DNA from 3 places in the Mesorhizobium sp. M0751 genome. Region 2 is predicted to be linked to each of the others. Evidence: predicted binding sites of a transcription regulator. Region 2 holds the regulator's gene; each other region holds the start of a gene.
What was found. Region 2 encodes LexA, which represses DNA repair genes until DNA is damaged. Its sites were predicted from a motif close to TGTTCNNNNTGTGTTCNG; they were not measured.
Positions count from the first base shown of each region.

Region 1: the regulator LexA is predicted to act here: its motif matches at 6,577-6,594, upstream of NKI19_RS07890 (PA0069 family radical SAM protein).
Region 3: the regulator LexA is predicted to act here: its motif matches at 6,588-6,605, upstream of ruvC (crossover junction endodeoxyribonuclease RuvC).

Region 1 is NZ_JAMYPH010000004.1:36,560-44,433, reverse strand. It holds gene NKI19_RS07930 (MFS transporter) at 1-3, shown strand, start outside; gene NKI19_RS07925 (cell wall hydrolase) at 111-1,295, shown strand; gene NKI19_RS07920 (AtpZ/AtpI family protein) at 1,551-1,949, shown strand; gene NKI19_RS07915 (F0F1 ATP synthase subunit A) at 2,020-2,778, shown strand; gene NKI19_RS07910 (F0F1 ATP synthase subunit C) at 2,845-3,069, shown strand; gene NKI19_RS07905 (F0F1 ATP synthase subunit B) at 3,151-3,732, shown strand; gene NKI19_RS07900 (F0F1 ATP synthase subunit B) at 3,743-4,234, shown strand; gene rnhB (ribonuclease HII) at 4,486-5,181, opposite strand; gene NKI19_RS07890 (PA0069 family radical SAM protein) at 5,348-6,502, opposite strand; gene NKI19_RS07885 (glycosyltransferase) at 6,654-7,157, shown strand; gene NKI19_RS07880 (phytanoyl-CoA dioxygenase family protein) at 7,342-7,874, shown strand, end outside.
Region 2 is NZ_JAMYPH010000006.1:8,041-15,914, forward strand. It holds gene trpC (indole-3-glycerol phosphate synthase TrpC) at 1-405, shown strand, start outside; gene moaC (cyclic pyranopterin monophosphate synthase MoaC) at 408-914, shown strand; gene NKI19_RS11900 (molybdopterin molybdotransferase MoeA) at 914-2,119, shown strand; gene NKI19_RS11905 (hormone-sensitive lipase) at 2,127-2,957, opposite strand; gene kynU (kynureninase) at 3,055-4,302, opposite strand; gene lexA (transcriptional repressor LexA) at 4,750-5,484, shown strand; gene NKI19_RS11920 (ComEC/Rec2 family competence protein) at 5,478-7,874, opposite strand, start outside.
Region 3 is NZ_JAMYPH010000002.1:249,589-257,462, reverse strand. It holds gene NKI19_RS03925 (zinc-dependent alcohol dehydrogenase family protein) at 1-484, shown strand, start outside; gene NKI19_RS03920 (tetratricopeptide repeat protein) at 528-1,559, opposite strand; gene NKI19_RS03915 (thiamine phosphate synthase) at 1,561-2,208, opposite strand; gene NKI19_RS03910 (DMT family transporter) at 2,385-3,269, opposite strand; gene NKI19_RS03905 (Lrp/AsnC family transcriptional regulator) at 3,402-3,851, shown strand; gene NKI19_RS03900 (sulfite exporter TauE/SafE family protein) at 3,948-4,718, shown strand; gene NKI19_RS03895 (DUF2269 family protein) at 4,759-5,310, opposite strand; gene rcdA (protease adaptor protein RcdA) at 5,890-6,417, shown strand; gene ruvC (crossover junction endodeoxyribonuclease RuvC) at 6,649-7,158, shown strand; gene ruvA (Holliday junction branch migration protein RuvA) at 7,169-7,789, shown strand; gene NKI19_RS03875 (AbrB/MazE/SpoVT family DNA-binding domain-containing protein) at 7,857-7,874, shown strand, end outside.

The DNA of each region.
Region 1 (7,874 bases), on a different contig from region 2:
TGACTTCGACACGAGATGGGAAAACAACGTTCTAAGCTGTTAACGCCCCATCAAGGTTAATGCATCATTGTAGCTCTCCAGTGGGGTCCGTCGCGTTTCTGGAGAGTTCCGTGCATCGACGTGTTTTGACGCGGCTTGTCGCCGCCGCCGGTGAGAAAAAGCGTTCGTTCCTGTCTCCGCTCGTTGTTGGCCTTGGTATCTGGATCGGCTTTCCGAGTGTCGTTGCCTATCAGGACATGACCAGCTTGGTCTCCGGCCTGGAGGCGCCGAGCGTCCGCTGGAACGCCTATGTCGAGAAATCCGTCGCCGGCTCGGTTCACGCCGCCGAAATGCCCTTCCTCGATTCAAGCAGCACCGGCTCGCTCTCCGGCTCGGGTGTCCAACTGCCCGGCATCGGCGCCGTTTCGTTTCGCGGCAAGGGCAGCATCGCCGGCACGACGCCGGACGAGGACCGCATCATGCGGGCCGACAAGAAGGGCCGCATCATCCAGGTCTCGCCCGTCTCGCCGCCGAAGAACTTCAACGCCGGCTCGATCTTCGAGCGCACCTCTTCGCTGCTCCGCCCAAGCATGGACAGCGGCCTGAGGATGGCCTTCGCCAAGCCCGAGATCAAAGGCAAGGAAATCCAGATCGCCGCCGCCTTCCACGCGCGCGTCGACAAGAAGCCGGATCCCGGCGTGCCGGCGATGCTTGCCGCGCTGGTCAACAACGATCATCCCGACGTGCTGGCGACCGCCTATGCATCGTCCGCTCCCGATTACGCACAGGCGTCGCCTTTCGAGGCCTTGCTGCAGGACGAGGACCCGAACGATGGCCGCTTCATCCCGCCGCTGAGCAAGGGCGATCATTCGTGGATGCAGACGCCCCTGCCGGCGAGCGTCTTTTCCAAGCCGGAGCAGGCCTGCCTCGCCAAGGGCATCTATTTCGAGGCGCGCGGCGAATCCGTACGCGGCCAGGCCGCCGTCGCCCAGGTCATCCTCAACCGCGTCCGCAACCCCGCCTATCCCAGCTCGATCTGCGGCGTCGTCTACCAGAACGACAACTGGTTCAACCGCTGCCAGTTTTCCTTCGCCTGCGACGGCAGGAAGAAGCGCATCGACAACCCCGCCGCCTATCAGACCGCCCAGGATGTCGCCATGGCCGTCACAGCCGGCAAGATCTTCATTCCGGAAGTCGGCTCGTCGACCCATTATTACGCCAACTACGTCCATCCGGGCTGGGCGCGGACGATGCAGAAAATGACCAGGATCGGTCTGCACATCTTCTACCGCACCTATGGCGGCGGCTGGAGCTGAGTGCTCGGGCAGCGCTTGCGTCTTTCCCGCGAGAGCGGCCGATCGAAGACCCATCGCCGCGGGGATTCGGCCACGGCCCGCCAGAGACTGTGTCGGGCACGATGTCGCACCCGGGCAAGTAGCTGATTTATAACGAAAAAATACTTGAGCTTGAACGTCCGCCCGTGGCTTGACGGGCGCGGACCCTCTAACTATGTTGCCGGCGACTTTAAGAAGCGGACGGACGGTGACGGTCTGACCGGGCAGGGGGGTTGCGTGGCCGACAAGAATGGGCCAGACGGAACCGGCAAAACCGGCCGCGGCAAGCAGCATGAAGCCGACATCCGCGACGACGATCTTGAGCGCCGCCGGCGCGACCTTGAAGCATCGCTTGCGACAAGGCGGCCGGATCGGCTCGAGGGGAAAGACGACGCGAAAGCGGGCAGTGTGGCCGGGTACGGCCAGGCCCTCAAGCTGTCCAGCGAGTTCATCGCCGGGATAGTGGTCGGCGCGGCTCTCGGCTGGTTTATCGATCGCGTGGCGGGGACATCGCCATGGGGTCTGATAGTCGGGCTGCTGCTGGGTTTTGGCGCCGGCGTGCTCAATGTCCTGCGTTCAGCCGGGCTTGTGTCGGAATTCGGAACGGGCGACAAGCCGCGCGATCCGAAAGAATGAATTGAGGCGCCGCATGCCGGCGCATTGAACAGGATACTGAAGCCGTCTGCGGCTTTGATGGGGATTTAAAGTGGCTGCTGACAAGGTCGATCCGATCCACCAGTTCCAGATCCATCCGATCATTCCGATTCACATCGGCGGCTACGACCTGTCTTTCACCAATTCGGCTCTGTTCATGCTTGCGACGGTTGCTGTCGCAGCGGCGTTTCTCTACCTCAGCACGTCGAGCCGCAGCCTGGTTCCGGGCCGCCTTCAGTCGGTCTCGGAAATGGCCTACGAATTTGTCGGCAATATGCTGAGGGACGCCGCGGGCACGCAGGGCATGAAGTTCTTCCCCTTCGTGTTCTCGCTGTTCATGTTCGTGCTTGTCGCCAACCTGCTTGGCCTGTTCCCGTATTTCTTCACCGTCACCAGCCACATCATCGTCACCTTCGGCCTCGCTGCGCTGGTGATCGGAACGGTCGTCGTCTACGGCTTCACCAAGCACGGCCTTGGCTTCCTGAAGCTGTTCGTCCCGCATGGCGTGCCGGTCTACCTGTTGCCGCTGGTGGTGCTGATCGAGGTGATTTCCTTCGTCTCGCGTCCGGTCAGCCTCTCGGTTCGTCTGTTCGCCAACATGCTCGCCGGTCACATTACGCTGAAAGTGTTCTCGGGCTTTGTCGTCAGCCTGAGCGCGCTCGGCGCGGTCGGCGTGGCGGGCTCGGTTCTGCCGCTGGCGATGGCCGTGGCGCTGACGGCGCTGGAGCTGCTGGTCGCGTTCCTGCAGGCCTACGTCTTTGCCGTGCTGACCTGCATGTATCTCAACGACGCCCTGCATCCCGGGCACTGACAAGGTTTCCGGCATTGCCGCCGGATGGAATCGCAACGGAATTTTAGATCCAAAGGAGTTGAATAAATGGACGCAGAAGCAGCAAAGTACATCGGCGCCGGCATCGCATGCCTCGGCATGGGCGGCGCGGGCATTGGCCTCGGCAACATCTTCGGCAGCTATCTGGCGGGCGCGCTGCGCAACCCGTCGGCCGCCGACGGCCAGTTCGGCCGCCTGATTTTCGGCTTCGCCGTGACCGAAGCGCTTGGTATTTTCTCGCTTCTCATCGCGCTTCTCGCCCTGTTCGGCTGAATACTTGTTCGGCTGAACATTGGGAAGAATTGAACAGGCCGGCCGCGATCCTGCGGCGGGTCTGAATTTCGGGGATAGTCCATGTTCGTGACATCTGCCTTTGCGCAAGAGTCCGCGCCCGCCGCAACGGAAGGCGAAACGCACGCCGCCACCGGCGTGCCTGCCGAGGCGCATGGCACGTTCCCGCCATTCAATCCGGCGACGTACCCGTCACAGCTGCTGTGGCTGGCAATCACTTTCGGGCTGTTCTACCTCTTCTTGAAACGGGTAGTGATGCCGCGCGTCGGCGGCATCATCGACGTTCGCAACGACCGCATCACGCAGGATCTCGATCATGCTGCCCGGCTGAAAAGCGAGGCCGATGCCGCCGTTGCCGCCTATGAGCAGGAATTGGCGGAAGCCAAGGGCAAGGCCAACGCGATCGGCCAGCAGGCCAACGATGCGGCCAAGGCGGACGCCGAAGCTGCCCGCAAGACGATCGAGGCAGCGCTTGACCAGAAGCTTGGCGAGGCCGAGGCGCGCATATCTTCCATCAAGGCCAATGCCATGAAGGAAGTCGGCACCATCGCCGAGGACACCGCTTCGGCCATCGTCGAGGCGCTTGTCGGCGGCAAGGCCAGCAAGGCCGAAATCGCGGCCGCGGTCAAATCCGTGGCCGGGTGAGGAGCGCATCATGGACGCCACATCTCTCGCGACGCTTTGGGCAACGGTTGCCCTCGTAATCTTCCTCGGCATTGCCATCTACATCAAGGTGCCGGGCATGATCGCCAAGGCGCTCGATGCGCGTGCCGACAAGATCAGCTCCGAGCTCGAGGAGGCGCGCCGGTTGCGCGAAGAGGCCCAGCAACTGCTCGGCCAATACCAGCGCAAGCGCAAGGAAGCCGAGCAGGAGGCCGCGGCCATCGTCGCCGCCGCCAAGCGCGAAGCCGACATGCTTGCCGCCGAGGCGCACAAGAAGACCGAGGACTATGTCGCCCGGCGTACCGCCTTGGCCGAGCAGAAGATCGGCCAGGCCGAGCGCGAAGCAATCGGCGAAGTGCGCGCCAGCGCCGTCGACATCGCGGTCGAAGCCGCGCGCGCGCTGCTGGCCGGCAAGATCGACGCCAAGGCCGGCGCCGACCTGTTCAACGCCTCGCTGCAGGATTTGAAGTCGAAGCTGAATTAAGCTACTTCGTCGGGAAATTCATGGAAAGCCGCTTGGGCAACCTGGCGGCTTTTTTGTTAGCGAAAGCGGCAGAGCGCGTAATCTCCCCCCTCGAGGGGGAGATGGCCGGCAGGCCAGAGGGGGTCGCCGCGCGTGGAGCGCCAGCCTTTTCTGTCGTTCAACATGGTGTCGCGCCAGGACGTACCGACCCCCTCTGTCGCCTTCGGCGACATCTCCCCCTCGAGGGGGGAGATAACGCCTGGCCGGATCGCTCAATCCAGGTCCGAAAAACCCTCTTCCTCAAGCACCTCGATGCCGCCGAACCGGAACGGCGCGAAGGAGGCGCGGTGTAGCCGTGCCACTGGCCCGTGCAGATCGATCGCCGTCCGATGGCGCACAGTGGCGTAGCCCATATGCAGTTCGAAGCCGTAACGCGCATGATGGCTGCCGCAGCCGCACATCATGCGGTCGCGCAACACCTTGGCGACGATCGAGGCTGCGGCGATCGACTGCGAGCGCTGGTCGCCCTTGATCAGGGCTTTGCCCTCGCAGGGCAGGCCGGGCGGCACGTCGCGGCCGTCGGCCAGCGCCAGCTTCGGCCGGATCGACAGGCCGGCCACGGCACGGCGCATCGCCTCCAGGCTGGCCTTGAGGATGTTGGAGGCATCAATGCCTTCGGCGCTGACCGAGGCCATCGATACGGCGAGTGCGGAGCCGAGGATTTTCAGGAACAGCGCCTCACGCTGCAAATGCGTCAGCCGCTTGGAATCGTCGAGGCCGTCGGGGATGTTGGCGGGATCGAGCACCACCGCTGCCGCCACGACCGGCCCGGCGAGCGGGCCGCGGCCGGCCTCGTCCGTTCCCGCCACCGGCCACAGGCCCTCAGTCATCGCCTTCGTCTCGAACGAGAAGTCGGGTTTCTCGACGATTTCGAAGAGAAGCGGAGAATCGGAACGCGGGCGAGCCATGGTGCGGCGAGGTTCGCATCGGCTCCGATTCTCCGCAAGTCCCTCCGGGTCGGGCGGGGCACCGGACCAGGAGGGGCTACCGTCTGCAAGCCCGGGGACAGGACAGGCCGGACGGGATTTTTCGCCTGTTGCCGGCCGCTTCGAGCGGCTGGCGCGAGACGCTTTGTCACAGCAACATCAGCTGCTCTGTTGCCTTGGCAGCCGGGACGAACTGGTCGGTCCTGAGCGAGCGCCGCTCGGCATTGAGGCCGAGCCGTTTGGCGGCGATCTCGAAGCGCCGGCCGATCTGCCAGGCATAGGGGCCGGAGCCTTTCATGCGCTTGCCCCATTCCGAATCGTAGTCCTTGCCGTCGCGCATCGAACGGATCAGCGACATGACGTGGCGATAGCGGTCGGGATAGTGGCGCAGCAGCCAGTCCTTGAAGATCGGCGCGACCTCCAGCGGCAGGCGTAGCAGCACATAACCGGCCTCGCGCGCACCCGCAGCCTGCGCCGAATCGAGGATGCGCTCCATCTCCGGGTCGGTCAGTCCGGGGATGATCGGCGCGACCATCACCGAGGCCGGAATGCCGGCGTCCGAAAGCTGCCTGATCGCCTCCAGCCGCTTGGTCGGCGTCGACGCGCGTGGCTCCATGGTGCGCGCCAGCATGCGGTCGAGCGTCGTCACCGACAATGCCACCTTGGCCAGCCCGCGTTCGGCCATGCGTGACAGAATGTCGATATCGCGTGTCACCAGCGCCGACTTGGTGACGATGCCGACCGGATGCCCGCGCGCCTCTAGCACTTCGAGGATCTCGCGCATGATCCGGTATTGTTTCTCGATCGGCTGGTACGGGTCGGTGTTGGTGCCGATGGCGATGGTGCGCGGCTGGTAATTATCCCTGGACAATTCCTTGTCGAGCAGCCGCGCCGCATCCGGCTTGGCAAACAGCTTCGATTCGAAATCCAGCCCCGGCGACAGGCCCATGAAGCTGTGCGTCGGCCGCGCGAAACAATAGACGCAGCCATGTTCGCAGCCGCGATAGGGATTGATCGAGCGGTCGAAGGAGATATCGGGCGATTCGTTGCGGGTGATGATGGTGCGCGGCTTCTCGACCTGTACCTCGGTCTTGAACGGCGGCAGCTCCTCCAGCGAATTCCAGCCATCGTCGAACACATGCCGGCTGACCGGCTCGAAACGGCCGGACGGATTGATGCCAGCCGACCTGCCGCGATTGCGGTCCGGGCGGACGCGCATGCCGCTCTGCTCGATCATCGCATTCGCCATCTCGGCCCTGCCAGCGCCGAAAGCGGCAATGTCGGCACGCACGATCTGTTCCATTTTGGCCCTTTCCCAGGGACTGTCCGCCCGCTGTCGAATCGCTCTGCTCATGAATGTATTCCTATCGTATCGATGAGAACAAAGCAAGAACTTTCTTGCGGTGCGCGGCAAAAACTGGCGCTGCCCACTGCTTTCCGCTATTCGGCTAAACATGCTCAGCGTCCTGATCGAAACCCTGAATGACGAGGAGGGCCTTGCCCGCACGCTCGCCTCGCTGATCGGCGGCGCGGTCGAAGGCGTGGTGCGCGACGTTCTCGTCTGCGACACCGGCTCGACCGATCAGACGCACCGCGTCGCCGAACATGCCGGCTGCCACTATGTCAGCGGCGGCATCGGTGCCGGCATCAGGCAGGCCAAGGGCGACTGGCTGCTTTTGCTGGAACCGGGCGCGCGGCTGGGGGAGGGCTGGATCGACGAGGTCGTCGCCCATACCGCCAGGCAAACCATGGCGGCGCGGTTCTCGCGGGCACGCGGCAGCCGCGCGCCGTTCCTGTCGCGCGTCTTTGCCGGAAATCGCGCTCTCGCCGAAGGCCTGGTGATCAGCAAGCGTCAGGCCGCGGCGCTGTCGAAGAACGCCCGCAGCGCCGAAGCGATCGCCCGCGGCCTGGCGACCAGGAGGCTCCAGGCCGAGATCTGGGTCGCTCCGCGGAAGTGACGGCTTACCGTGACGGTTCAGGGGCTCAAGCAAATTTTCTGGCGGGTCGCCGTTTATTGTGCATTGCACAAAATCTGCCCGGGGGTTACCATTCCCAGCGATACGGGCGAATGGGTTTGGGGTGTGCCGGAGCGGTGACGACGACTGTCGTCGATGCTGTTCCCCCGACATTTTGAGGACCCCGATGACCCTTTCAAGCCCTGACAAGTCCGGCGCTGCAAGCCTCGAGGCGATCGCACGCAACGGCGGTACGCTGCGCCGCATCGCCGCCCGCATCCCGACCTATCTTTCCGACCTTCGCGAGAATCCGGCATGGCTGCCGATGTTCATGCTGGCCCGCACCATGCCGGCGCGACGCCTGCACTGGCGTGGTGCGAAGCCCGTTCCGCCGGCGCGCAATGTCGGTGAAACGATGTTCGCCGGCGTCGATCGCGATGCCGTCGTCGGCGCGCTGCGGACGGAGGGGCTCTATTCGGGCCTGATGCTGCCAGCCGCCATCCATGAGGAGATTGCCCGCTTCGCCGAGCGCACGCCATGCTTCGGCAATTTCGACCGCCGGCTGGAATTCCTGCCGGAAAAACACGCAGATGCCGAAAAGCACTTCGGCCGCCCGCTGCTCAGCGGTCACTACTTCGAACGGGTCCTCGACTGCAACGCTGCGGTCGCCGTGCAGCGCGATCCGCTGCTTCTCGATATCGCAGCGCACTATCTCGGCAG
Region 2 (7,874 bases):
GGCGCCGATGCCATCCTGATCATCATGGCCAGCGTCGACGACGCGTTGGCAAGAGAACTCGAAGCGACAGCCTTCGGGCTCGGCATGGACGCGCTGGTCGAAGTGCATGACGAGGCGGAAATGGAACGCGCGCTGCGGCTGTCGTCGCGGCTGATCGGAATCAACAACCGCAATCTCCGGACCTTCGAAACCAGCCTCGAGACCTCGGAACGGCTGGTAGCGATGGTGCCAGCCGGCCGCCTTCTGGTCAGTGAGAGCGGGATCTTTTCGCATGACGATTGCCGCCGGCTGGAGCGGAGCGGCATCGCTACTTTCCTGGTTGGTGAAAGCCTGATGCGCCAGCAGGACGTGGCCGCGGCAACGCGCCTGCTTCTGACGGGCAAGGCGCGGGCAGAGGCCGTCTGACGATGGCGGCCGCCCTCACCCATCTTGGCGCGCAGGGCGAAGCCAACATGGTCGATGTCGGCGACAAGGCTGAGACGGTGCGCACGGCAGTCGCCGAGGGCTTCGTGTCGATGCGGTCCGAGACGCTGGACATGATCCTCGCTGGCGATGCCAAGAAGGGCGACGTGCTCGGCACCGCGCGCATTGCCGGCATCATGGCGGCCAAGAAGACGCACGAACTGATCCCGCTTTGCCATCCGCTGCTGCTGACCAGGATATCTGTCGATATCGAGGCGGACGCCGCGCTGCCCGGCCTGAAGGTGACAGCATTGACCCGCGTCACCGGCAAGACCGGCGTTGAGATGGAGGCTCTGAGTGCCGTCTCGGTCGCTTGCCTGACCATCTACGACATGGCCAAGGCGGTCGACCGCGCCATGGTCATCTCGGGCATCAGGCTGGTTGAAAAGACCGGCGGCAAATCCGGCGACTACAAGATCACCGGAGGCGGGGCCACCGGGGCAGGCCGATAATGGCGCTGGTCCCGGTTGCCGAGGCGCTCGAGCGCCTGCTGGACGGCGCAGGAGCGCTGCCGGGCGAACGCGTCGCACTGCTGGATGCCGCCGACCGCGTGCTGGCGGAGCCGGTTGTGGCGCTCCGCACCCAGCCGCCGTTCAACGCTTCCGCTATGGATGGCTATGCCGTGCGGGCGGCCGATATCGCGTCCGTACCGGCAAAGCTTTCGGTGGTCGGCGTGGCGCCGGCCGGACGCGGCTTTGCCGGAACGGTGCAGCAGGGGCAGGCCGTGCGTATCTTCACCGGCGCGCCGCTTCCCGAAGGCGCCGACACCATCGTCATCCAGGAGAACGTCCGCGATCTCGGCGGCGGTGTCGTAGAAGTGACGGAGCCGACTGTGCAGGGGCGCAACATCCGCCGCCTCGGGCTCGATTTCGCCAAGGGCGATGTCCTGCTGCCCAAGGGCCGCCTGCTCGATCCGGCGGCCTTGTCGCTGGCGGCGTCGGCCAACCACCCCGAGGTCCGCGTGGTCAAACGGCCGCTGCTCGCCATCATCGCGACCGGCGACGAATTGCTGCCGCCGGGCAGCAATCTTGGCCCCGACCAGATCATCTCCTCCACCGCCTATGGTGTCGCCGCTGCCACACAGTCGGTCGGTGCGCGCGCGCTCGACCTTGGCATCGCACCGGACCACAGGGAGGCGATCGCCGCATTGGTTGAAAAGGCCGTGAAGGCTGGCGCGAACGTCATCGTCACGCTGGGCGGTGCCTCGGTCGGTGACCACGACTTCGTCCATGACGTGCTGACCGGGCAAGGCATGACGCTCGATTTCTGGAAGATCGCCATGCGGCCGGGCAAGCCGCTGATGTTCGGGCGGCTGGGCGACATTCGCTGCATTGGCCTGCCCGGCAATCCGGTGGCAAGCCTGGTCTGCACTCAGCTCTTCCTGAAGCCGCTGCTGGCGCGGCTCGGCGGCCGCGCCTTTCAGCAGGATATACGTCAGGTGCGGCTCGGTGCTGCCATGCCGGCCAACGATCTCAGGCAAGATTATGTGCGGGCTGTTGTCACAGACGACGCCGGTACGCTCGTGGCGACGCCGTTCGGCATCCAGGACTCCTCGATGCTGAAAATGCTGGCCGATGCCAACGGATTGATCGTTCGCGCGCCGTTCGCGCCTGCCGCGGCGGCGGGCTCCCCCTGCGACGTGCTGATGCTACGCTGAACCTGCCTCACTCCGAGATCAAGGCCTGGGTCAGCGGATGGTCTGGATCGGCCAAACCGTCGATGATGTTGAAATGGTGCCGGTCAGGCTCGACCACAGAGCTGGTCGAGGCACCTAGGCCGATCCAGATGTTGGCCAGCACCGCGCTCTGGCGCAGGAATTCGGCGCGCTCGCCGCCGCCGGCCCAGCAGGTCAGGCGGGCCTTGTCCATCGGGCGCAGCAGCACCGGGCTTTCGGCCTGCGCCTCGGCCTCATCGATCGCCAGCGTCTCGTTCATGCCGGTGCACATGATCGGGCGCAAATCGTGCACTCCCGAGATCGACACCACGCGACGAACGCGCCGGACCACTTCGGGCGCCAGCGGCGTCGTCGCCGTAACCATCCGGCTAACAAGATGGCCGCCGGCCGAGTGTCCGGTCAGCATCAGCGGCCCTGCGACCATCGCCGCCGCTGTGCCGATCGCCGCGCCGACTTCCTTGACGATGCCGGCAATGCGTATCTGCGGACAGAGCGTGTAGGACGGCATCGCAACCGCATAGCCGCGATCAACAGGGCCAGCGGCAAGATGCGACCAGAAACTCTTGTCGAATGCCATCCAGTAGCCGCCATGGACGAACACCACGAGCCCCTTGGGCTTGGTGGCCGGCAGGAAAAGATCGAGCCGGTTGCGTGGTTTATCGCCATAGGCCAAGTCGAGCCGCGCCCTGCCCTCGGTCGAAAGCACGTCGCGGAAAACCCGCGCTGGCTCCATCCAGGCCGCCGGCCAGCGATCGCTGCCGGCTATATTGGCGCCGTTGGCATAGGCGTTATCCCAATCGGCAATGTGACGTTCGAACACCCTGCGCCCTCCCCTGGCAATATGGCCTTGCAACGTAGCCGTAAGCATCGCGCGGCGCGTCGTCGCCAGCCTCACGGCTCCAGCTCTCGCATCAATCTCAAGTGACAGCCGCCTTGATGGCGAAGCGCGCATCCTTCCACGCACCGGTGCGCAGGATGTCCTCAAGCACTTCGACGGCCTGCCAGACATCGGCATAGCCGACATAGAGCGGGGTGAAGCCGAAGCGCATGGTCGATGGCGCGCGAAAATCGCCGATCACGCCGCGTTCGATCAGCGCGCGCATGATCTGGTAGCCATGCTCATGCATGAATGAAATCTGGCTGCCGCGTTTTTCCCCGTCGCGCGTGCTTTCGAGCGTGAGCCCGTAAGTGCCGCACTTTGCCTCGACAAGCTCGATGAACAGATCGGCCAGCGCAATGCTCTTCTTGCGCACCGCCGTCATGTCGACATCGTTCCAGATGTCGAGCGCGCCCTTCAGCGTGCGCATCGACAGGATCGGCTGGGTGCCGCACAGAAACCGGCGGATGCCGGTGCCGGCCGCATAGCCTGGCTCGAAGGCGAAGGGCCGTGCATGGCCCCACCAGCCGGTGAGCGGCTGCTGGATGTCGGCAAGATGCCGCTCAGCCGCATAGATGAAGGCAGGCGCGCCCGGTCCGCCATTCAGATATTTGTAAGTGCAGCCAACGGCAAAATCGGCCTTTGCCTTGTCGAGCTCGACTGGCATCGCACCGGCGGTGTGGCAGAGATCCCAGACGATCATCGCCCCGGCTTCCTGGGCCCTGCGCGTCAGCGCCGGCATGTCGCGCAGTTCGCCCGACTTGTAGTTGACGTGGTTGACCAGCACCACGGCGGTGCGTGCGTCGATCAGCTCCTCGATGCTCGGCGCGTCGACCCCCGAGAGGCGCAGCAGCGTATCTTTTCGCGTCGAAACCACACCCTCAGCCATGTAGAGGTCCGTCGGAAAACTATCGCCCTCGGCGACGATGACCTGCCGCTCCGGTCGCATAGCCATGGCGGCGTGCAGCAGCTTGTAGATGTTGACCGACGTCGTGTCGCAGACCACCGTCTGGCCGGCCGCGGCGCCAATCAGGCGCCCGAGCTGGTCGCCGAGTTCGAGCGGCATGTTGAACCAGCCGGCCGCGTTCCAGGCGCGGATAAGATCATGCGACCATTCTTCGGTCGCGGCCTTGCGCAATTCATCGAAAGCGGCACGTGAAGCAGCTCCTAGCGAATTGCCGTCGAGATAGATCACTCCTTGCGGCAACACAAAGCGGTCGCGCATCGCGCGCAGCGGATCCGCGGCATCCATCGCCTTTACGGCCACGAGATCGGGAATTCCTGTCATGATTTGCCTGCTCCCCCAAGATCCAACGCAACGCCGGACACGCATCGACTGTTCTTCCATTACCTGGTTGCGCGCAGCAAGACTCCACCGGCGAGAAGCAGCCTGACCAGGCGATGGAAACCAGGACCTAACCCGAGGTTGGCGTTTTGAGTTCGTTTCGTTCACGGTGCATTGACCAAACCGCACACTCGATAGGGTTCACTTCCGTGCCATTTGCCGACCGACGGCCGATGCCAATGTGGCCTTCCGGGAAGCCAGAAGGGCGCAAACGAAAGCAGAATCAAGGCGATGAGGCTCGCGACGGTGAAAGTGCGGTACCCCGGTTAGGGGACGTCGTTTGTTTCCCGAGCCTTAACGCATTCATTAAACTTTAAACAGTTGCGGAACACAACTGGAACAGATAGTGTTTGTTCTGGGTTTGTTTTTCTGATTCTGTTGGGGGTCGCTATGCTGACACGCAAACAACACGAACTGCTTATGTTCATCCACGAAAGATTGAAGGAAAGCGGTATCCCGCCTTCCTTCGACGAGATGAAGGAAGCGCTCGACCTGGCTTCCAAATCGGGAATCCACCGGCTTATTACGGCACTGGAGGAGCGCGGCTTCATTCGCCGTTTGCCCAACCGGGCCCGTGCGCTGGAGGTGCTGCGCCTGCCTGACTCGATCGCCCCCGGCCTCAATGCGGCACGCAAGTTCTCGCCGAGTGTCATCCAGGGCAGCCTCGGGCAAGGCGCCCCTCGGCAGGGCAAGCCGACATCGTCGCGCGTCCCTGCAGCCGGCAATGACGACGATGTCGTCGCCGCCGTTTCGATCCCGGTGATGGGCCGCATCGCCGCCGGTGTGCCGATCGACGCCATCCAGCACCAGACGCATTCGATTTCGGTGCCGCCGGATATGATCATGGGCGGCGAGCATTATGCGCTCGAGGTCAAAGGCGATTCGATGATCGAGGCTGGCATTTTCGACGGCGACACGGTGATCATCCGCAATGCCGATACGGCGAGCCCCGGTGAGATCGTGGTGGCACTGGTCGACGAGGAGGAAGCGACGCTGAAGCGGTTCCGCCGCAAGGGCGCTTCGATCGCCCTGGAAGCCGCCAATCCGGCCTACGAGACGCGCATCTTCGGACCAGACAGGGTCAAGGTGCAAGGCAAGCTCGTCGGACTGATCCGCCGCTACTGAGCTCCGCCCTTGGCGCCGGCTTTGGGTTTGTCGGCCCTGCGGTATGGCGGCAGGCCCCGCGCCGCGCGTGAAAATTTCCGCTGCACGTGCCAGGGCCGGTATGATTTTTCGACTGCGAAACGGATTTCGGCGCGTGTTGCCGCTTGTGGATCGAAATAGACGGCGGCACTTCCCGCGCGCGCCAGTTGCCGTTTGGTGACGACGAGGACCAGCCGGTCGTAGTAGCAGGGGTTATGGGCGGTGGCGTCGTCGATGACGATCAAACTGGCAAAGGCGCAGGCTGGCCGCGCAGTATTGCGGTCCTTGGCTTGCGCGATGATCGCGCCGGATGGATGCCTGGCAAGGCAGAGGCCGTCCGCGCAAATGAACGGCATGCCCGGCGGTAGTTCGGCCGGATCGGCAATGTCGAATTGCGGGTCGTTCTTTCCAGGTGTTTCCGGCGCGACGATAGCCTCTGATGTGAGCGCGCGTTTCCAGTTGTCGATGGTGAACTCATTCGGGCGTGCCCGGTTGACCGCGAGTTCACCGCTCCCAATCGGCAGCGCGACCAGCCGTGCGTCCTCCGAGATCAATACATCGGGTACGCGCGTCTGCGTTGTCGTCAGCAAGCCGGCGAGCGCAAAAGGAAGTGCCGCGAGCCGCAACCAGGTCGTCGCCATGCTGGCAATGACGAGGGCGATCGTCACCAGAAGGACGGATCTCAGCGAAATCAGCCCGACCGCATCGATCGGCGAGCGCTCGGAGATCCACCCGGACAGGGCGATCATCGCCGTTAGCCCCTTGCCCATCACATAGAGGAACGGCCCATCCGCACCGAACGGCATCGCCAGCGCGCTGAGAACGGCGAAGGGCATGACGACCAGTGAGACGATGGGCATGATGGCCAGATTGGCGAACAGGCTGAGCGGCGCCACGCGCTGGAAGTGCCATATGGCGAAAAGCGCCGTGGCGCTCCCTGCAATGATCGAGGTCATCGCTAGGCCGCCCATGCCCAGCAGGACCTTTCGCGTGGCAAAGCGTAGCGGCGACCGCCGCAGCGGCGGCGTGGCGGCCCTGCCGGCGCGGTAATCGGACCAGCCTGCATAGGCGCCGACAAGGGCCGCCGTCGCGGCGAAGGACATCTGGAAACTCGGACCGACCACCTCGTGCGGCGACACCAGGATGACCGCGATGGCCGAGATCGCCAGGTTGCGCATGGTGAGCGCGGCCCGGTCGAACAGCACGGCGATAAGCATCACCGCCAGCATGATGAAGCTGCGTTCGGCCGCTACCACAATGCCGGAAAAGACGAGGTAGGCCGCAATCGAAAAAAGCGCGGTGGCCGCGGCATATTTCTTGACCGGCCGTCGCGATGAGAAATCGGGAAACAGCGCAAAGGCGCCGCGCAGCAGCGCCATGATGGTGCCGGCGACCAACGCCATATGCAGCCCCGAGATAGAGATGATGTGATAGATGCCTGTACGCCGCATCGCTTCGTTGATCTCCTCGGGAATGCCGGCGCGCACGCCGACGATCAGCGCAGCAGCAATCTCGCCCTCGGCGCCGCCGATGCGGCTGCGGATATGGTCGGCGATGGATTCGCGCGCGTCTTCGATCGCGGAAGAAAGCCGCGCGGCAAGCGGCATGCTGCCCGACGACACGACTTTCGGATTGCCGAGAAAAAAGCCGCTGCCGCCGATACCGGCGAAATAGCTGTCGAAGGAGAAATTATAGCTGTCGGGCCGCACCGGGCCGGTCGGCGGCAGCAGCCGCACATAGCCGGTGATCTCGGAACCAGCGGTCAGCTCAGCCGGTATCTTCATCGCCGAAACGCGGACCCGTCCCGGCATATAGCGCAGCGTCGGCCTGGCAGTTGAGATCACATCGATTGTCAGCCTGATGCGGCCGCTCGCCATGGGCTCGTACGATACGACGCGGCCCGTCAGCCGCGTCGAGATTTCGGAACCGAGCATATGCGTTCCGACACGCCAGGTCTCGAACTTGGCGGCAAGCACGCCAAGCGCGCAGAGCAGCGCCACTATGAAGCACAGGCGGGCTCTGGGCCAAGAGCGCGACAGGACGGCACAAAGCGCCGTGAGAAGCACGATTGCGATCGGCTGTGGGAAGGCCGGCTCAGCCGCCATCGCGAAATACACGACCACCCCGCACGCGAGGAATACCGGCACCAGCAGGAAGGCGATGCCGCGGTCGAGTTCCAGGCCGGCCGCCGAGGTTACGCTGTTGCGGATACGGGACGGTGACGGGAGGCGGAAACGACGGCGTAGGCGCACGATGGGCTCGCCCGCGGGCACGGGAACCGTTGCGGGGTCGCTGGCCGGCAGTGACGGCGCATCAAAGCGCGGAGCGGGCAGCAATGCCGGTGCCAGCAGGACAGGCTGGGGAGCGGCAAA
Region 3 (7,874 bases), on a different contig from region 2:
GTTCGCCGCCGCCGCCGGGGCGCGCGTCATCGTGACGTCGAGCAGCGACGAGAAGCTTGCGCGGGCAAAGCAACTTGGCGCGCAGGATGGCGTGAACTATCGCAGCGTCCCCGACTGGGCATCGGCCGTGCTGGGATTGACCGATGGCCGCGGCGCCGACCATATCATCGAGGTTGGCGGACCGCAGAGTTTTGCACAATCGCTGAGGGCAACGGCGCGCGGCGCCCAGATCAACGCCATCGGCTATCTCGGCGGCAGTGACGGCGCCATCAACCCGCTCGAGATCTTCCGCCGGCAGGTCCGGGCGCGAGGCATACCGGTGGGCTCACGCGAATCCTTCGAGGCGATGAATCGCGCCATTGTCGTCAACCGGTTGAGACCGGTGATCGACCGGGTCGTGCCGTGGAGCCAGGCCGCCGAAGCCTTTCGGTACCTTGAACACGGCTCGCCCTTCGGCAAGGTCGTGCTCGATCATACGCAATGAGCCCGCCTGACGAGCCTGGGTGCGATGAGTCGCGAGATCGCGGTCAGGGCAGGCGGTTAGCCCGTTGCAGCGCCTGCTGCGTCTGCTCGTCGGTCAGGCCCTGCAGGAAATCGTCCATCTCCTGGTCGATGAGCCCGGCGCGGCGGGCGACAACATACCAGGCGCCGGCGAGGATCAGATCCGGGTCGGTGCCGATGCCGTTCATGTAGAGCTTGGCGAGACGGTTCTGGGCGGCGACATTGCCGCCTTCTGCGGCCTGCTTCATCCAGTTGAAGCCGGATTTCAGGTCGCGGGCGCCGCCGCGCCCCTCGATCATCCAGGTGGCGAGATCGATCTGTGCGGTGTCATAGTTCTGCCGCGCGGCCTGTGCCAGCAGGCCGCGGGCGCGGACATCATCGTGCGGCTTGCCGCCGGCGCCATTGGCGTAGACCTGTGCCATCGCATATTGTGCGTCGGCAAGCCCGGTCGCGGCAGCGCGCTCGTAATAGGATACGGCTTTGGCAATACCGGCATCGCCGGGCTCCTGTTCAACCATCAACTGCGCAAAATTGAACTGCGCCAGGCGGTTGCCGGCCTCGGCGGCGGCCTGCATCAGCGCATAGGCTTCCTTCTCGTCCTTTTTGACGTAGCGGCCGTCGAGCAGCATCAGCGCATACTGGAATTGCGATTCCGGGACGCCCTGCTCGGCGGCAAGCGCGTACCACTTCGCCGCCCCTGCCGCGTCGACAGGCACGCCGAGGCCGCGCGACAATATCTCGGCCACCAGCGTCTGTGCCGCCGGATCGCCGTTTTGAGCACGGGAAAGCGCAAGGTTGTAGGCCGTCTTGTAGAGACCGCGCTGAAAGGCGCCGTAGGCGGCGTCGGACGGTTTTGCGCCGAAGCGGTCGGGGTTGATGGTATCGGCCGACGGCAACGGGGCGGTGGTGGCGGGCTGCGGCAATTGTGCGGCGATCGGCTTGTCGGCAGCTTCGCTGGAATCCGGCCTGGGCTGCGGCAGCGGAACGGGTTCCGCCGCTATCGCCTGCGTCACGGCCGTTGCGAGAAAGGCGCTGAAAAGGATTGTCCGCGAGAGCACGTCAGTCCTCGAAGCGCGGCGCGGTTTCGTCGAGCAGCGCGTTGGCGGCAGCAACCGCCATCTTCGGATCGACGCCGTCGGCAAAGACGGCGCTGGACAGCGCCACGAATTCGGCGCCGGTGGCGGCGACCGCTTCCACCGAGGCAAGATCGGATCCGGCCATGACGATGCAAGGGATCTGGATCACGTCCGCCCACCATTGCCCGAGCGACAGGTTGCGGGGGTGCGGTTCAGGCTTGTTGTCGTAGCCGAAGCGGCCGAAGAAAATGTAATCGGGCCTGACCTCGCCGAGTTCCAGCGCATCGTCGCGGGTCTTGGCACCGCCGGTGCCGACCAACATCCTGGCCTGGAAATGTTCGATCGTTTCGGCGAGCTCGTCCTTGCCGACCTCGACATGGATGCCGTCGGCCTGGACGCGGCCAGCGATGCGGGTGTCGCCGGCAATGATGACGGCAATCCCGGCCGCTTGCGCCACCGGCACGATCTGTTCGGCAAAGGCCTGGAAGGCGGCCTCGTCCAGGCCGTTTTCCGGCAGGATAAGCGAGGCGACGTCACCGCCGTCGAAGGCCGCGGCGATGCGCTCGGCAGGCACGTTCGGCGGCGCGATCAGCACGATACGGCAGCGGTTGGGCGGCGTTGCGTCATTCATTGATGTTCGATCCCGGTTATCGCCTATGCCGGGCGAAGATGGTTGCATTGCGGCATAGAGCAAAGTGCGGGGATTGAACAGGCGGCAGGAGGATCACGATTGCCATCAACGATTCCATGGGGCTCGGCGCATGACTGCCGTTGGCCGAAATTCTCCTCGCCTGGTCGCTTGCGGCCCTACGCAGGCACCTTCGATTTCCACAGCGACCAGCCGAGATTCATGCCGGCGGCGGCGACCAGGATGGCGGCGGCGCCGACGATCTGCGCCGGATGCAGCCGATGGCCGAAAGCGACGACATCGACGAGGATGGCGACGACGGGGTAGATGAAGGACAGCGATCCCTGCAGATGCGTCGGCAGCTTCTGGATGGCGCCGTACATGAGGATGTACATCAGGCCGGTATGGACGATGCCGAGCATCGCCAGCATGACCCAGCTCCGCGCATCGACGGGAAGGTGGGTGAGATCGGCGAAGGGTGCCAGCATGAGAACGCCGACGCAGACCTGGATCAGGGCGATCAGGTGCGGCGGCGTGCCTTTGAGTTTCTTGGTGACGATAGCCGCAACGGCCCAGAAGAAAGCCGCCGCGAGCGCCATCGCAATGCCGGTAAAGTAATCCGTACCATGGTCGCCTGCATCGGGCGCGGCCTGCACGATCAGCAGCATGCCGGCAAAGGCGATGCCGAGCCAGGTCAGCTTGGTCATCGTCAGCCGTTCAGAGAAGAAGAGCGCGCCAAAACCCACCAGCATGAAAGGCTGCGTGTTGTAGACAGCCGTGGCGATCGAGATCGATGCGCGAGAAAACGCGCTGAACAGCAGCAGCCAGTTGATGACGATGGCAGCCCCGCCGAGAGCCGCGATCGCGACGATGCGAAGCGACAGCCTGCCGCGCAACAGCCCAAGGGCCGCGCAGATGATCAGCAGCGTTACCGCCCCGAAAGCACAGCGCCAGAACACCACGTCCATGATGGGTTGGCCGGAAAGGACGACGAACCAGCCGATCGTGCCGAGCATCGCCATCGCCGCCGTCATTTCGATCGTGCCGCGTACCGTGTTGTCCATGGATGCTCCTGAAACTCGTTGAGATTTTATAATCCCACGGCGGATCGGGCCTTTCCATGACTTGTAGCTGGTGATATGCAGAATGAACCTAATTTAATTAGGTAAACATCGGCTTTTTCTTGGAATTGTAAAATGCTGGACGAGCTCGACAGAAAGCTTCTCGATATCCTGGTCAAGGATTCACGGACTTCGCTAAAGGAACTGGCGCTGCAGGTCGGGTTGTCGTCGCCAAGCGTTTCAGAGCGGCTTCGGCGGCTTGAGGATCGCGGCGTTATTCGTGCGTTCACCATCGACATCGATCCGCAGGCGCTCGGCTACGCCTTGCAGGCGATCGTTCGCATCCGGCCATTGCCGGGCAAGCTGCACATCGTCCAGAAGCTGATCGAGGAAATCCCCGAATTCGGCGAATGCGACAAGGTGACGGGCGATGACTGCTTCGTTGCGCGGCTGTTCGTCCGCTCGATCGGCGAGCTCGACGGGATTCTCGACCGCATCGCCGACAAGGCCGAAACCAGCACCGCCATCATCAAGGCGCAGCCGATCCGGAGACGCCCGCCGCCGCTCGATATGCCAAACATGTGACGGGGTTCGGTGGCGTGGCCCACATATTTGCGGTCGCGGTCCGGTCATTTCTGGTCTATTCCAGAGGTCAACTTTTTCTCCAGCTTCCCTTCCCCCATGTCAGGCCTGCTCGTCGATCCCTGGTTCTATGCCGCGGCCATTCCGGCCGTCATCCTCGTCGGCCTGTCGAAAGGCGGCTTCGGCGGCGCCGTCGGCTTTGTCGGCGTGCCGTTGATGGCGCTGACCATGCCGCCGGTTCAGGCTGCCGCAATCCTTCTGCCAATTCTGTGCCTGATGGACATTGTCTCGGTATGGACATGGTGGGGCATCTTCGACCGCAAGATGCTGGCCGACATGATGCCCGGCGCCGTGATCGGCATCGCCCTTGGCTGGCTGACGGCGGCACTTGTAACCGAAGAGATGGTGCGGCTGATCGTCGGCGCGGTTGCCCTGATCTTCGTGCTGCGCTGGCTCTATCTGCAACTCCGCCACGGTGCCGGCCACGCGGCGGAGCCCAACCGCGTCGCGGCTGGCTTCTGGGGTACCGTTGCCGGGTTCACCAGCTTCGTCGCCCATGTCGGCGGCCCGCCTTTTCAGGTCTATGCGCTGCCGATCAGGCTCGATCCGAAGGTGCTGTCGGGCACCGCGGCGATTTTTTTCGCGGTCACCAATGCGCTGAAGCTCATCCCTTATTTCGCGCTCGGCCAGTTCGACACCACCAATTTGACCGCGTCGGCGGTGCTGATGCCGCTGGCGCCGCTGTCGACAATCGCTGGCGCCTGGCTGGTGCGGCGGATGCGGCCGGAACTGTTCTATCCCTTCACCTATGCGACCGTGGCGGTCGTCGCGGTCAAGCTTCTGTGGGACGGCATCGCCGGCCTTCTGTAAGACGGCGGCCCCTGTCGGCCGCCGCCGGATTCCTTAACCTTCAGGCGGCACTCGGCAGCAGCGGCCGCGTCCTGCCAAGCGCGAGCGCAGCGCCGGTTGCCAGCACGAACGCCATGCAGCCAAGAATGGTGATGTCGTGCAGCGTCGGCTTCAGCACCATGTCCGCGATGATCACCAGCATCACCGAATAGTCGAAGCGCGCGGCGCTGAGGACGCGCTGGCCCTGGGCAAGCACTGCCGGCGTCACGCCATCCTTGGCGATCATGCCTGCCATCCGGTCGGCAGTCGGCTTGAAGATGAACATGCCGATGCAGAAGGTCGTCGCATAACCGGCAAGGCCGATCAGCACCCACAGATCGGAAAAGCCGACCCAGAAGCCGCACATGATGAGGCCGAAAAGCAATGTCAGCATTGACATCGGCGCGAAGAACCGGTTGCCGAGCTCGCCGGTGGCGCGCATCGCCTGCAGCATGCCTTCGACGTTTCCAGCGCGGTCGGCGCGTACCGCAAGCAGCATCAGCGTGAAGCCGCCGCCGACCCAGAGGATCGCCGAGACGATGTGCAGAAATTTAACGGCCGAGTACGAGTCCATTGTTCGCTCCTTGAGAGATTTTCATGATTCCGGAGCGCAAGGTTTGCTCCGCCTCGTTTGCGAGGAGCGGGGCGTTTAGCGTGGCGCCTGTTTCGGAACGATGTCGCGCGCGGTGCGGTTTTGTTTCGGTAAGCCGGTCACGATCTGGAGGAACCGTGGCGCAAGCGCGTCGCCCCACCTTCCAGCCAGCGGTGTGAACGGCGCCCTGGCCGGACAGCTGTGCTGTTACGGCACAGATGCTGGGCGCTTGATAGAAAAATATACCCTGCGTTAAGGCTTCGTTAAGCTTTACGGGCGTTTACTATGTCCATCCAGTGATCTGGATTCTTACCGAGTGGTTGGAGCCACTTTGTTTGACGCCTCCCTGTTAAACTCCTGAGAGCCGCCTTATCCGCGGCTCTTTTTTTGTTCGCCGGCATGGACGTCTTGCGGCTAAATGCGGCCGTTAACCGTTTGTTAAACATGTGCTTGCCTTCGCTGGCAGCGAAGCGCATTTTCAAGCTTCAGTCGTTTAGGCTGCCGGATATGGCAGCCAAGAGCCGAATCGGCCGGCTGTCAGGCAAGTGCAGGGGCGTAGCAATGAACGAGCCTTCGAAGGCGAGCGCGAAAACCATCAAGCTGGCGGAGCGCCGGGTTTTCTCCCAATCCTTCAAGCCGCTCTATCAGGAAGGCATGGGCCTGGTCGAGCAGGCGGCCGAATATCTCGACGGCAAGGGCCGCGCCGAGGTCAAGAAGCTGTCGAGGCCGGCGGCGACGCTTTATGCGGCCGAATCGATGCGGCTGACCACCAGGCTCATGCAGGTCGCCTCGTGGCTGCTTTTGCAGCGGGCAGCGAATTCCGGCGAGATGACCCGCGATCAGGTGGCATCCGAAAAATCCAAGGTGCGCCTCGACACTGCTTCCGCGCATGAGGAGGCGCCCGGCTGGGCCGAGCTGCCGCAGGATTTCATCGACCTCGTCAACCGCTCGTTGCGCCTGCAGGCGCTGGTGCGCCGCATGGACGAGGAGATCTATGGCGGCCTTGCCGAGGTGCCGCCGTCGAGCCGTCGCCTCAATCCGGTCTCCGACCAGATCACGCTGCTCAACACGGCTTTCGCCCGCGGCTGAGAGACCGTTTGGAAACTCTACTCCAGCGGCCATCTGGCGGCGTTTTCTCCGCTTCCGGTGCTCACGGACCCAAATGTCCGCTGCGCTCCGGTTCTCGAAACCACCACCATATGACTCGCCGGAGCGACTTTCGAAACGGTCCCAGAGGCTCTCTGGACATGTTGAGCCATCGTTTCTGGTTTGTTCACATTTCGCTGGCATCGCTCCCCTAGCCAAGGGTAAACTTGGCGGATGGGGGAAGCGATTCGCATCATCGGCATCGATCCGGGGCTGAGGCGCACTGGTTGGGGCATCGTCGAAAGCCTCGGAAATTCGCTGCGCTTTGTCGCCTCCGGCACCGTGCGGTCCGACGACAAGGCGGCGCTGGCGGTCCGTCTTTGCCAATTGCATGACGGGCTCGCCGAGGTCCTGCATGCCGCGATGCCGCACGAGGCGGCGGTCGAGCAAACTTTCGTCAACAAGGACGCCGCGGCTACGCTCAAACTCGGCCAGGCACGCGGCATCGCGATGCTGGTGCCGGCGCGCGCCGGCCTCGTCGTTGCCGAATATGCGCCAAACGCCGTCAAGAAGGCGGTGATCGGCGTCGGCCATGGCGACAAGAAGCAGATCCACATGATGGTCAAGGTACTGATGCCGAAAGCGACTTTCGACAGCGACGATGCCGCCGACGCGCTGGCTATCGCCATCTGTCACGCGCATCACCGGCAGAGCATCGCCTACAGGATGGCGGCGCTGGCATGAGGGATCGCAAATGATCGGTAAGCTAAAAGGCACGCTGGACGAGATCGACGAGGATTTCTGCATCGTCGACGTGCATGGCGTCGGCTATGTCGCCTATTGCTCGGCGCGCACGCTTGCCGCATTGCCGCCGCCCGGCGAGGCGGTGGTGCTGTTCATCGAGACCTATGTGCGCGAGGACATGCTGCGGCTCTATGGGTTCCAGTCGGTGCTGGAACGCGAGTGGTTCCGGCTGTTGATGAACAATGTGCAGGGCGTCGGCGCCAAGGTGGCGCTGGCCATCCTGTCGACGCTGGCCCCAGCCGACCTCGCCAATGCGATTGCGCTGCGCGACATCGCCATGGTCAGCCGCGCGCCTGGCGTCGGCAAGAAAGTCGCCGAGCGCATCGTCACCGAATTGAAGAACAAGGCGCCGGCCTATGCGGGCACTGCCTCCGGCACCATCGGCCTGAAGCAGGAGCTCGGCGAAGGCGTTGCTTCGGCGCCGATCACCGACGCCGTCTCGGCGCTGGTCAATCTCGGCTATTCGCGCGACACGGCCGCCAATGCGGTGGCGGCGGCACTGAAGACGGCAGGCGAGGAGGCGGACGCGTCGAAGCTGATCCGCTTCGGGCTGAAGGAGCTGGCACGGTGAGACGTTGCTGGAAAGTGAAATTCCAACTACTATGTGGTCGGTAAGAATTTTCTCCAGGAGTAAGAATATGGGCGCATATGCCAGC